One region of the Brevundimonas balnearis genome, then DNA from elsewhere that is predicted to be linked to it. Evidence: predicted binding sites of a transcription regulator. Region 1 holds the regulator's gene; the other holds the start of a gene.

Region 1 (5,479 bases):
CGCCCGCGCCGGGTCAGGCGGTCGGCATGCTGGCCCTGCTGAACCCGTCGCCCAGCCCGGCCAGCCCCGGCGCCTACGACTTCGGCCGCGTCGCCTGGTTCCAGAGCCTGGGCGGGGTCGCGTTCGGCCTGTCGGCCCCGCGCGGGATCCAGGCGGCTCCGCCGCCGTGGCGGCTGCGGCTGACGATGGCGGTCAACGGCGTGCGCCACGATCTGGCCCGCCGCATCGTCGAGCGTGTGGGCCAGCCCTCAGGCGGGGTCGCGGCCGCCATGGTCACGGGCCAGGAGGCGTGGCTCGATCCGGACCAGGTCGAGGCCATGCGCGCGTCCGGTCTGGCGCACATCCTGTCGATCTCCGGCCTGCACATGGCGGTGGTGGGCGGGTTCAGCTTCTTCCTGGCGCGGCTGATCATCGCCGCCTGGCCGTGGCTGGCGCTCAGGATCAACGGCAAGAAGGCCGCCGCCGTCGTCGGCCTGATCGCGGTCGGGGCCTATCTGGTCATCTCCGGGGCGCCGCCGCCGGCCGAGCGGGCCGCGATCACCGCCTCGATCGCCTTCATCGCCATCCTGGCCGACCGTCAGGCGATCAGCATGCATGCGCTGGCGGTCGCCGCCGTCGCCGTGCTGATCCTGCAGCCGGAGGCCATCGTCACGCCGGGCTTTCAGATGTCGTTCGCCGCCACCGCCGCCCTGGTCGCGCTGGCCGAGGCCTGGCCGCGCCAGCCGAGGGAGATCTCCGCGCCGCTGGTCATCGTCGTGGTCCAGCGGGCCGGCGTCTGGCTGGTCATCGCCGTCCTGGCCAGTCTCGTGGCCGGCGCCGCCACCGGCCCCTTCGCCATGCAGCACTTCAACCGCACGGCCATGTTCGGGCTGCTGGCGAACCTCATCGTGGCCCCCCTGTCGGACTTCCTCATCATGCCGATGCTGGCGCTCGGGGCGGTGTTCGAGCCGTTGGGCCTGGGCGCGCCGTTCCTGTGGGCCGCGGGGCAGGGGATCAGCGCCATGCTGGCGGTGGGCGGCTGGATCGCGGCCCTGCCCGGCGCGGTGGTGACGATCCCGAGCGCCCCGACCGCCGCCCTGCCGGTCGCCTTCCTCGGCGTGCTGTTCCTGTGCCTGTGGCGCGGGCCCCTGCGATGGGCGGGCTTGCCCTTCGCCTGCGCGGTGCTGTTGTGGCCCCGGATGGAGCCGCCGGACCTGTGGATCGGCGACGGCGGGGCCAATGCGGCGATCGTCCGGGACGGGGTCGCCGAGGTGGTGCGCGGATCGGCCGGCGCCTTCGCGGTGGAGGTCTGGAGCCGCCGGCGCGGCCTGGTCGCCGAGCCGCGCCCGGCTGAGGCCTGGTCTTGCGACCGCACCAGCTGCCTGCCGGTGGCGGGCGGTCCGCTGGCGGTCTCCTGGGGCCGCAGGGCGCCGAGCCCGGAGCGGGTCGCCGCCCTGTGCGCCTCGGCCGAGGTCGTGACCGTCAGGGCCGAGCTCCCGACCCTGCCCCCCGAGTGCGCGAGCCGGCTGGTGCTGGACGCCGTGGACTTCGCCGCGAACGGCTCGGTCGAGCTGTGGCGGAGCGACGACGGCTGGCGCGCGATCTGGGCCCGCGACGTACGCGGCGAGCGCCCCTGGAGCCGCTTCGGGGGTTAGTGATACCGGCGGATCAGGCCGACCAGCTTGCCCTGCACCTCGACCTGGTCCGGGCCGAAGATGCGGGTCTCATAGGCGCGGTTGGCGGGCTCCAGCGCGATCGACTGGCCCTTCTTGCGCAGGCGCTTCAGCGTCGCCTCCTCGCCCTCGACCAGGGCGACGACGATCTCGCCCGAGGACGCCGTGTCCGCCTTCTTGATGACTACCAGGTCGCCGTCGAGGATGCCGGCCTCGATCATCGAATCGCCCTCGATCTCAAGCACATAGTGCTCGCCCGCGCCCAGCATGGCCTCGGGCACCGGCAGGCGGTCGCGCTCATGCTGGATGGCCGCGATGGGGGTGCCGGCGGCGATCTTGCCCAACACCGGCAGGTCGCGGGTGTCGTTGGCGGCCTCGACCGAGGCGGCGGCGACGCGGCCGCCCTGGATCACGTCGGGCCGGAAGCCCGCGACCCCGCGCGGCGCGCCGGCCGTCGCCTGATCCGGCAGCTTCAGCACCTCCAGCGCCCTAGCCCGATGCGCCAGCCGGCGGATGAAGCCCCGCTCCTCCAGCGCCGTGATCAGCCGGTGGATGCCCGACTTGGACGCCAGGTCCAGCGCCTCCTTCATCTCGTCGAAGGACGGCGACACGCCCGTCTCCTTGATACGTTCGTGAATGAACATCAGGAGCTCGTGCTGCTTCTTCGTGAGCATCGGGCGAAGACCTTCCAGAACAAGGCGTGAACCGCTGTGGATGTTCTGTAAGTGTTCTTCCTTAATGTCAACCTAACGACAACAGGGTCCTCGTGGCCGCCGTCACGTCGGCCTGGCGCATCAGGCTTTCGCCCACCAGGATCGCGCTCGCCCCGGTGCGGGCGACCTCGGCCACGTCGTCCGGCGTGAAGATTCCGCTCTCGGCCACCAGCAGGGCGTCGGCGGGCGCCGTCGCCGCCAGTCGCCCGGTCGTCGCCAGGTCCACCTCGAAGGTCCTCAGCGAGCGGTTGTTCACCCCCACCAGATCGCCGCCGAGCGCCACCGCGCGCGCCATCTCCGATTCGTCGTGTGTCTCGATCAGGGCGTCCATGCCGAATCGCCGGGCTTCGCTCAGCAGCTCGCCCGCCAAAGCGTCGTCGATCATGGCGAGGATGATCAGGATGCAGTCGGCGCCCAGCGCGCGGCTCTCGGCCACCTGCCAGGGATCGACCAGGAAGTCCTTCCTCAGGCAGGGCAGGGCGGTCGCCGCCCGCGCCTGACCCAGATAGGCGTCGTCGCCCATGAAGCTCGGCCCGTCGGTCAGCACCGACAGGCAGGCGGCGCCCCCGGCCTCGTAAGCGCGCGCAAGCGCCGGCGGATCGAAGTTCGCGCGGATCAGGCCCTTGGACGGGCTGGCCTTCTTGATCTCGGCGATCAGGGCCGGGCCGCCGGGGGTCGCGCGCTCGGCCAGGGCCCGGCGAAAGCCGCGCGGGGCGTCGGCCGCCCTGGCGCGCGCCTCGATCTCGGCTTGTGACGTCGCGGCCTTCCGCGCCGCCACGTCCTCGCGCTTGTAGGCGGCGATCCTCGCCAGAACGTCGGTCATGCCTCGGGCGCCTCGACGATGCGGTGGCTGGCGGCGACCAGCCCGTCCAGCGCCCGGGCGGCGCGGCCGTCGTCGATGGCGGCGGCGGCCATCCGCACCCCCTCCACCGCATCGGCGGCCAGATCGGCGACGGTCAGGGCCGCGGCGGCGTTCATCAGGACGATGTCGCGGTAGGCGCCGGGCTCGCCCGCCAGAAGCCGCCGCAGGGCGTCCGCGTTCACTTCCGCGTCGCCGCCGCGCAGGTCCTCGACGCGCGCCGGCGTCAGCCCCAGCGCCTCGGGCGTCAGGGTGAACCGGCGGACCGTCCCGTCCTCCCACGCCGCGACCTCGCTCGGCCCCGTGGTGGTCAGCTCGTCCAGCCCCTGGCCATGCACCACCCAGGCGCGCCTGGCCCCCAGCCGCCCGAGCACCTCCGCCAGGGGTTCGAGCAGGCGCGGGTCATAGACTCCCATCAGCTGGCGCGTCGCGCCCGCCGGATTGGTCAGCGGGCCGAGCAGGTTGAACACCGTCCGGAACCCCAGCTCCGCCCGGATCGGCGTCACATGGCGCATCGCCCCGTGGTGCGACGGCGCGAACAGGAAGGCGATCCCCGCTTCGGTCAGCGCCGCCATCTCCTGCTCCGGCGTCGCCTGCAGGTTGACCCCCAGCGCGGCCAGGACGTCGGACGATCCGGACTTCGAGCTCAGCGCCCGGTTGCCGTGCTTGGCCACCTTGGCGCCCGCCCCCGCCGCCACGATCGCGGCGGCGGTGGAGATGTTGAAGGTGTGGGCCCCGTCGCCGCCGGTGCCGCAGGTGTCGATCACCTCGAACGGCGGCTGGATGCGGCTGGCGGCGGCGCGCATGGCCTCGGCGAAGGCGGCGATCTCCTCCACCGTCTCGCCGCGCACCCGCATGGCGGCGACGGCGGCGCCGACCTGGCCCGGCGTGGCCTCGCCCGCCAGGCAGGCGGCGGCGAAGGCGCGGGCCTGTTCGGCCTCGAGACTGCGGCCCTCGGCCAGCCGCGCCAGTATGGGCTTCAGGGCGTCGGACACGGGGACGCTCAGGCCGCCTTCAGGCGGCTGACCCCGGCGATGTCCAGGAAGTTGGCCAGCATCTCGTGGCCGTGCTCGGTCGCGATCGACTCCGGGTGGAACTGCACCCCGTGGATCGGGCGCTCATGGTGCATGAAGCCCATGATCTCGCCGTCCTCGGTCCAGGCCGTGACCTTCAGCGTGTTCGGCAGGGTTTCGCGACGCACCGCCAGGCTGTGATACCGGGTGGCGGTGAAGGGACTGGGCAGGCCCTTGAACAGGCTCTCGCCCTCGTGGTGCATCGGCGAGGTCTTGCCGTGCATCAGGGTCTTGGCGCGCACCACCTCGCCGCCGAACGCCTGTCCGATCGCCTGGTGCCCCAGGCAGACGCCCAGGATCGGCAGATCCTCCGGCGCGTCGCGGATCAGGTCCAGACAGATGCCCGCCTCGTTCGGCGTGCACGGGCCCGGCGACAGCAGGATCGCCTCGGGCTTCAGCGCCAGCGCCTCGGCCGCCGTCAGGTCGTCGTTCCTGATGACGCGCGTCGTCGCGCCCAGCTCCGCGAGGTAGTGGACGAGGTTGTAGGTGAAGCTGTCGTAGTTATCGACGACCAGGATCATGGCCGCGCTTGTAGGCGGCTCGCAGGCCCGCGCCAAGCGGATGCGGCGATCAGCACTTCCTTAAGCGGCGCCGGGTCAGCGTGGCGGTATGACGATCCGCCTCGACGTTTCCGACCACATCGCCCGCGCGCGCGCCCTGCTGGCCGAGCCCGAGGCGCCCGCCCGCTCGCTGAACGCGCTGGCGGCGGCGGGTCTGATGGCGGGATCGGCCGTGCTGATGGCGTGGATTATGGTGCTGGGGGTCTAGGCCTCACCCACTCACCAGGCCGCCGGGCAGCAACTCCGCGCGGCCGGCGAGGCTGAGCTCCAGGAGCGCGGCCGACACCAGTCCGATCGGCAGGCCCAGCGCCCGGGCGATCTCGTCGCGCGGCGTCGGCGTGGGAGACAGCAGGGCGGCGACCTGTTCCAAGAGCGCCTCGTCCGGCTCGTCGCCGGGCGAGGGGGTATAGGCCGACGGCGGCTCGGCGAGGGTGCGCGGGCCTTCCAGCCCGCCCAGGATGTCCTCCACACCCTCACAGATGTGCGCCCCCTGGCGCAGCAGGTCGTTGACTCCCCGCGCGCGCGGGTCCAGCGGCGAGCCGGGCACGGCGAACACCTCGCGCCCCTGCTCGTTGGCCAGCCGGGCGGTGATCAGCGAGCCCGATCGCAGCTCCGCCTCGAC
Region 2 (5,479 bases), on a different contig from region 1:
CCTTGTCGAGCGTCGCCTGGACCCTGGCGGGCACCCCGTCGGGATAGCGGACCGGCGCGTGCTGGGCGACCAGGGTCTCAAGCCAGCCCTGCGGCGTCTCGCCCGGCGGGATCGGCTCCTCGGGATACTCATAGCGCAGCTGGTCCAGGTCGAAGATGGAGCGGGCGAGCAGGTTCCGGGTCTCCGCGATCGCCTCGGGCGCGTCGGCGAACAGGCGCGCCATCTCCTCGGGGGACTTCAGGTGGCGCTCGGCGTTGGCGAGCAGGCGTCGGCCCGCCCGGTCGATGCTCACCCCCTCGCGGATGCAGGTCAGAACGTCCTGGAGGTCGCGCTCGGCCGGGTCGTGATAGAGGGCGTCGTTCATGGCCAGAAGCGGCGTCCCCGCGGCCTCCGCCATCCGCTTCAGCCCGGCCAGCCGCCGCCGGTCGTCGCCCCGCCGGTGCATGGCCGCGCCCAGCCAGACCGCGCCCGGCCGGGCGGCGTGCAGCGTCCTCAGCCGCGCCTGAAGCCCCTCCAGCCGCCGGGGCGGAACGACGATCAGCAACAGGTCGTCGGCGTGGGCGATCAGGTCGTCGAACCTGAGACGGCACTCGCCCTTCTTCGCCCGGCGATTGCCCAGCGTCAGCAGACGGGTCAGCCGCCCCCATCCAGCCCGGTCCTCAGGATAGGCCACCACGTCCGGCGCCCCGTCCTCGAACACCAGCCGCGCCCCGGTCAGAAGGCGAAAGGCCTTGGCGCGGGCCTTGACCAGGTCCGACAGGGCCGGATCGTTCAGCGGGTCCTCGCGCCAGGCGATCTCGCCGGGCGAGCCGCCGTCCCTCACCTTCTCGGGCGGCGACCAGCCGTCCTCGCGCAGCTGCCGGAGCGCGCTCCAGGCCCTGACCACGCCCGCCACCGTGTTCCGGTCCGCCAGCCCCAGCCCGACATGGCCGCGCAGGACGGCGGTCAGCACCATGGTCTTGGGGTGGGAGCAGCCCCTCAGGAACGAGAAGTTCGAGGCCGCCACCAGCTCCGCATAGTCGGGCGCGCTCATGCGAACAGGCCGTGCAGATACCAGCGCGGCGGGGGATCGCCGCCGTAGCCGCCGGCCCGGAACAGCCAGAAGCGGCGGCCCTGCTCGTCCTCGACGCGGTAATAGTCGCGCACCCGCTCGCGACGTCGCCACCACTCCGCCTCGATCCGCTCGGGCCCCTCGGCGCGGGCGACACGGTGGTCCACCCGGCGCCAGCGGAAGCGCGCGGGCGGGCTGTCGGGAGCCAGGGCGATGGCCTCGATCGGCTGGGGCGGGTCGAACAGGTGCAGCGGCCGGGCCGGAGGGCCGCCGTCCTCGGGCGGATCGGGCCAGGTCTCGTCGGTCGCCCCGCCGCCTTGCGCGGGCGTCAGGCGACAGGCGCGCTCAGGCAGGTGGGACGCCACCGGCTCGACCCGCAGCACCGCGTCCGGTCCCAGCCGCGCGCTCAGCCGGTCGATCAGGTCCGACAGGTCCGCGGCGTGATCCGGCGGCCGGTCCAGCCCCGCCTGCTCCGGCGACAGGGGCTCGGTCGCCTCGGCCGCGAGCCTGAGGTGGTCGTAGCCGAAGCCGGGGTCCAGCGGTCGCGACAGGGCCGCCAGCCGCTCGCGCCACAGCTTCAGGAAGGGGCCCGCCTTCCTCGCGGCGCGGGCGGTCGTCAGCGCCACCCGCCGCGCCGCGCCGTCCACGCGATACAGCGTCAGGACCAGACGCCGGGCGCCCAGGCCGCGCGCCTCCAGCGCCCGCTCCAGATCGGTCAGCAGGTCCGCCAGCACCGTCTCGACCTGTTCGGCTTCGGTGATGGGCTCGAACAGGACCCGGTCGACCCGCACGGGCGGGGCCGGGCGCGCCGGGCTGATCCTGACGTCGATACGGCCCATCAGCCGGTCCAGCCGGTCGGGGAAGTCCGCGCCGAACCGGGCGGCCAGCGCGTCGCGGGCGCGGGCGTCCACCTCCGCCACCGTGACCAGGCCCGCGCGGCGGATCGCCTGGTGATCGGTTGCTTTCAGCTCCAGCGCCGCGACGGGCAGGCGGCCGGCGACCTCGGCGTCCTTGCCTTCGGGCGTGATCCCGCCGGGACCGAAGCGGCAGAGCGCGCGGGCCGTCTCCGGCGTGCGGGCCATGGCGACGCGGGCGGTCAGCCCAAAGGCTTCGGCGCGCGCCTTCACCGCCGTGACCAGCCCCGCCTCGCCGCCGAACAGATGGGTGCAGCCGGTCACGTCCAGGCTCAGCCCCCAGGGCGGATCGGGCGCGATCATCGGCGTGAAGCGGCCGAAGTCGATCAGGAGCGTCTTCAGCAGGGCCGCGTCGGCGTTCGCGTCCAGCGGCCGTGCGTCCAGCTCTGGCACGCGGGCGCGGGCGTCGGCCAGGGTCACGCCCGGCCCCAGGCCCAGCGCCAGGGCGGCGGCGTCGGCGGCGGCGATCCTCAGCGCGCCGCGATCCTTGTCGATCAGGACGACAGGCGGGCCGGCCGGGTCAGGCGGCGCGCTCGACGCCGCCCGCTCCCGCGCCAGCCGGTCTGTGGCGAGGAAGGGAAACCAGACCGCCAGATGCCGCCGGCGGGGCGAACGATCGCGTCTCACGATCCCACTCCAGGATCCAGCTGCGGGGCGGGGCGCCGGCCCGGCTGCGCTGGAGCGACGCCGTGAAGGCGGGGCGGCCGGGGGCGCGGGCGTCCAGCGGCTGGGACGGTGCGGCGGCCACCGACCACCGGGTCTCGGCCGCGCTGGGCGCCGGGTCCACCCCGGCGCGCACGAAAAAACAGGTGGCGCGTCCTTTCTGCGCCGCGAAGGCCAGGCGTCGGCTGGCGGTCAGGGTCAGGGCCTTCGCCTCGCCCCAGCCGCTGAGGATCACGGCGGGCGCCGCGCCGCTGGCCAGCGCCTCCTCGCCGGCGGCCAGCAGCTGGCTCGCGTCCCGGACCTGGACCAGGATCAGGGCGGCCGGGTCCAGGCCCCAGTCCTTCAGGCCGGCGCCATAGGGCAGGCCGGTCTCGGGCAGGGCGCGACGCTCCACCGCCCACACCAGGGCGGGCGCCTGAAGCCGAAGCGCCAGGCCCAGGGCGAAACCGTCCGCGCTCTGGGCCTCCCCGCCCGCCTCGGCGAAGATCTCATGCACCGCGCCGCGCTTCAGTCCGCCGCCCAGATGCCCGTCGATCTCCGCCCAGCCGAGCGACAGGCGCCGACCCGGCGCGCCCGCGCGCGACGGCGCCGCCGAAAGACGGTCGCGCAGGCGTTCCAGCTCGTCCCTTTTGTTCCACATTTGTTCTCATAACGGACTCCGCTCTAAGCTGGAGTCAAGGGCCTGCATGCGAGCGTGACGGAGTCGCACCGGTTCGCCTCCGGCTTGCGCCCCGCCCCTCAGTCGCTAGGGTCCGCCTCCGCTTTCCGTCGGGAGACCCGCCCGCCCGTGCGTCCGCTGTCGAGCCTCGTCCTCATCCTCATCGCCTGGCTGGCGACCGCGTTCGGCGCGGCGGCGCAAATCCAGCGGACCGAGCGGATCGCCGCCGAACTCACCCCGATGACCGCCTGGGCCACGCCCGGCTCCACCGTCATCGTGGCGGTGCGCCAGGACATCAAGCCCGGCTGGCATACCTATTGGCGCAATCCCGGCGATTCCGGCGGGCCCACCACCCTGGACTGGACCCTGCCGGACGGGCTGTCGGCGGGCGACATCGTCTGGCCCCTGCCGGAGCGGCAGCGGCTGCAGGACCTCATGAACTACGGCTATTCGGACGAGGTCTATCTGCCCGTGCCGATCGAGGTGCCGGCGGCCGTCGCGCCCGGCGAGATTCTGCGCCTGTCCGTGGACGCCCTGTTCATGGTCTGCAGCGACGAGATGTGCGTCCCCGACGAGATGACGTTGACCCTGGCCCTGCCGGTGGCCGCCGATCAGCCGCCGCTGGACGCCCGGCACGGCGCCGCCATCCAGAGGGTGGTCGAACAGGCCCCGCGGCCCGCCGACCTCCAGGCGCGAGTCACGCGCCAAGGCGAGGCGCTGCTCTTGACCGTGACGGGCGCCGAGGTCGAGGCGCTGGGCGGGCGCGACGTCTATTTCTTTCCGTTCGAGGGCGGGGTGATCGACCATCCGGCCGAGCAGACCCTGACGCGCGGCGAGGCGGGTCTGGGCCTGACCATTCCCGCCGGGCGCGCGATCCTGGCCGGCGGACTGACCGGTCCGATTGCAGGCGTTCTCGCCACGCCCGACGGCGCCTGGCAGATCACGGCCGAGGTGGGCGAGCCGCTCGCCGGGGTGACCGGGGCCGCCCTGCCGTCAGAGGGGGGGATCGCGGCGTTCCTCCAGGCGGCGCTGTTCGCGCTCCTGGGCGGGCTGATCCTGAACCTGATGCCCTGCGTCTTCCCTGTGCTGGCGATGAAGGCGGCGTCCCTGTCGGCGGCCGCCCATGACCGGGTCGAGGCGCGACGCGACGGGCTGGCCTTCCTGGCCGGGGTGCTGGCGACCTTCCTGATCCTCGCGCTGGTCCTGATCGCGCTCCGGGCGGCGGGCCAGGCGATCGGCTGGGGGTTCCAGCTGCAGTCGCCGGCTGTGATCGCGACGCTGGCCCTGCTGATGCTGGCGGTGGCGCTGAACCTGTCGGGCCTGTTCGAGGTGGGCCTCGCCGCGCAAGGCGCCGGCGGACGGCTGTCGCGCCTGCCGGGCGGGGCGGGAGCCTTCTTCACCGGCGTGCTGGCGGTGGTGGTGGCCGCGCCCTGCACCGCGCCCTTCATGGCCGTGGCCCTGGGCGCCGCGCTGGTCATGCCCGCGCCGATGGCGGCGGCGGTGTTCCTGATGCTGGGGCTGGGTCTGGCGCTGCCCTATCTGGCGGTCAGCCTGTCGCCGGGACTGCTGAGCCGCCTGCCGCGCCCCGGCCCGTGGATGGGCCGGCTCAAGGCCATCCTGGCCCTGCCCATGTACGGCGCCGCCGGCTGGCTGGCCTGGGTGTTCGCCCGTCAGGCGGGGCTGGACGCGCTGGGCCTGCTGTTCGTCGCCGCCCTGCTGCTGGCGCTCGCCGCCCTGCTGTGGGGCTGGCGCCAGGCCGCCCGGATGGAGGGGCGGGGCGCCTTTTCGTCGGCGGTCGCGGCCGGCCTCGCCCTCCTTCTCGCGGCGGGGCTCGGCGTAGCCGCCGTGCGCGCGGCCCAGGCGCCCGTCCTCCCCGGTGCGGATCCCACATCGGGCGCCCTGGCTTCCCAGCCCTGGTCGCCGGAGGCCGTCCAGGCCGCCCTCGCGGAAGGACGGCCGGTGCTGGTCAATTTCACAGCCGACTGGTGCGTCACCTGCAAGATCAACGAGCGCGTCGCCCTGGCGACGGCCTCCACCCGGGACGCCCTGGCCGAGGCGGACGCCGTCTACATGGTCGGCGACTGGACGCTGCGTGACGACGTCATCGCGCGCGAACTGGAGCGTCACGGCCGCAGCGGCGTTCCGCTCTATCTGCTCTACGCGCCAGGAGAGACCGAGCCGCGCATCCTGCCC

The links. Region 1 encodes LexA, which represses DNA repair genes until DNA is damaged. Its sites were predicted from a motif close to ATGTTCNCNANNTGTTCT; they were not measured.
Region 2: a site for LexA is predicted at 3,269-3,286, ahead of ACFFGE_RS08095 (ImuA family protein). Genes of this name have one in related genera too.

The regions. Positions count from the first base shown of each region.
Region 1 covers NZ_JBHLSW010000003.1:381,369-386,847, reverse strand. Annotated here, with positions in the region: gene ACFFGE_RS03015 (ComEC/Rec2 family competence protein) at 1-1,634, shown strand, start outside; gene lexA (transcriptional repressor LexA) at 1,631-2,326, opposite strand; gene trpC (indole-3-glycerol phosphate synthase TrpC) at 2,394-3,188, opposite strand; gene trpD (anthranilate phosphoribosyltransferase) at 3,185-4,219, opposite strand; gene ACFFGE_RS02995 (anthranilate synthase component II) at 4,228-4,818, opposite strand; gene ACFFGE_RS02990 (hypothetical protein) at 4,907-5,065, shown strand; gene dprA (DNA-processing protein DprA) at 5,069-5,479, opposite strand, start outside.
Region 2 covers NZ_JBHLSW010000005.1:197,375-202,853, forward strand. Annotated here, with positions in the region: gene ACFFGE_RS08085 (error-prone DNA polymerase) at 1-1,033, opposite strand, end outside; gene ACFFGE_RS08090 (Y-family DNA polymerase) at 1,030-2,592, opposite strand; gene ACFFGE_RS08095 (ImuA family protein) at 2,486-3,268, opposite strand; gene ACFFGE_RS08100 (protein-disulfide reductase DsbD family protein) at 3,416-5,479, shown strand, end outside.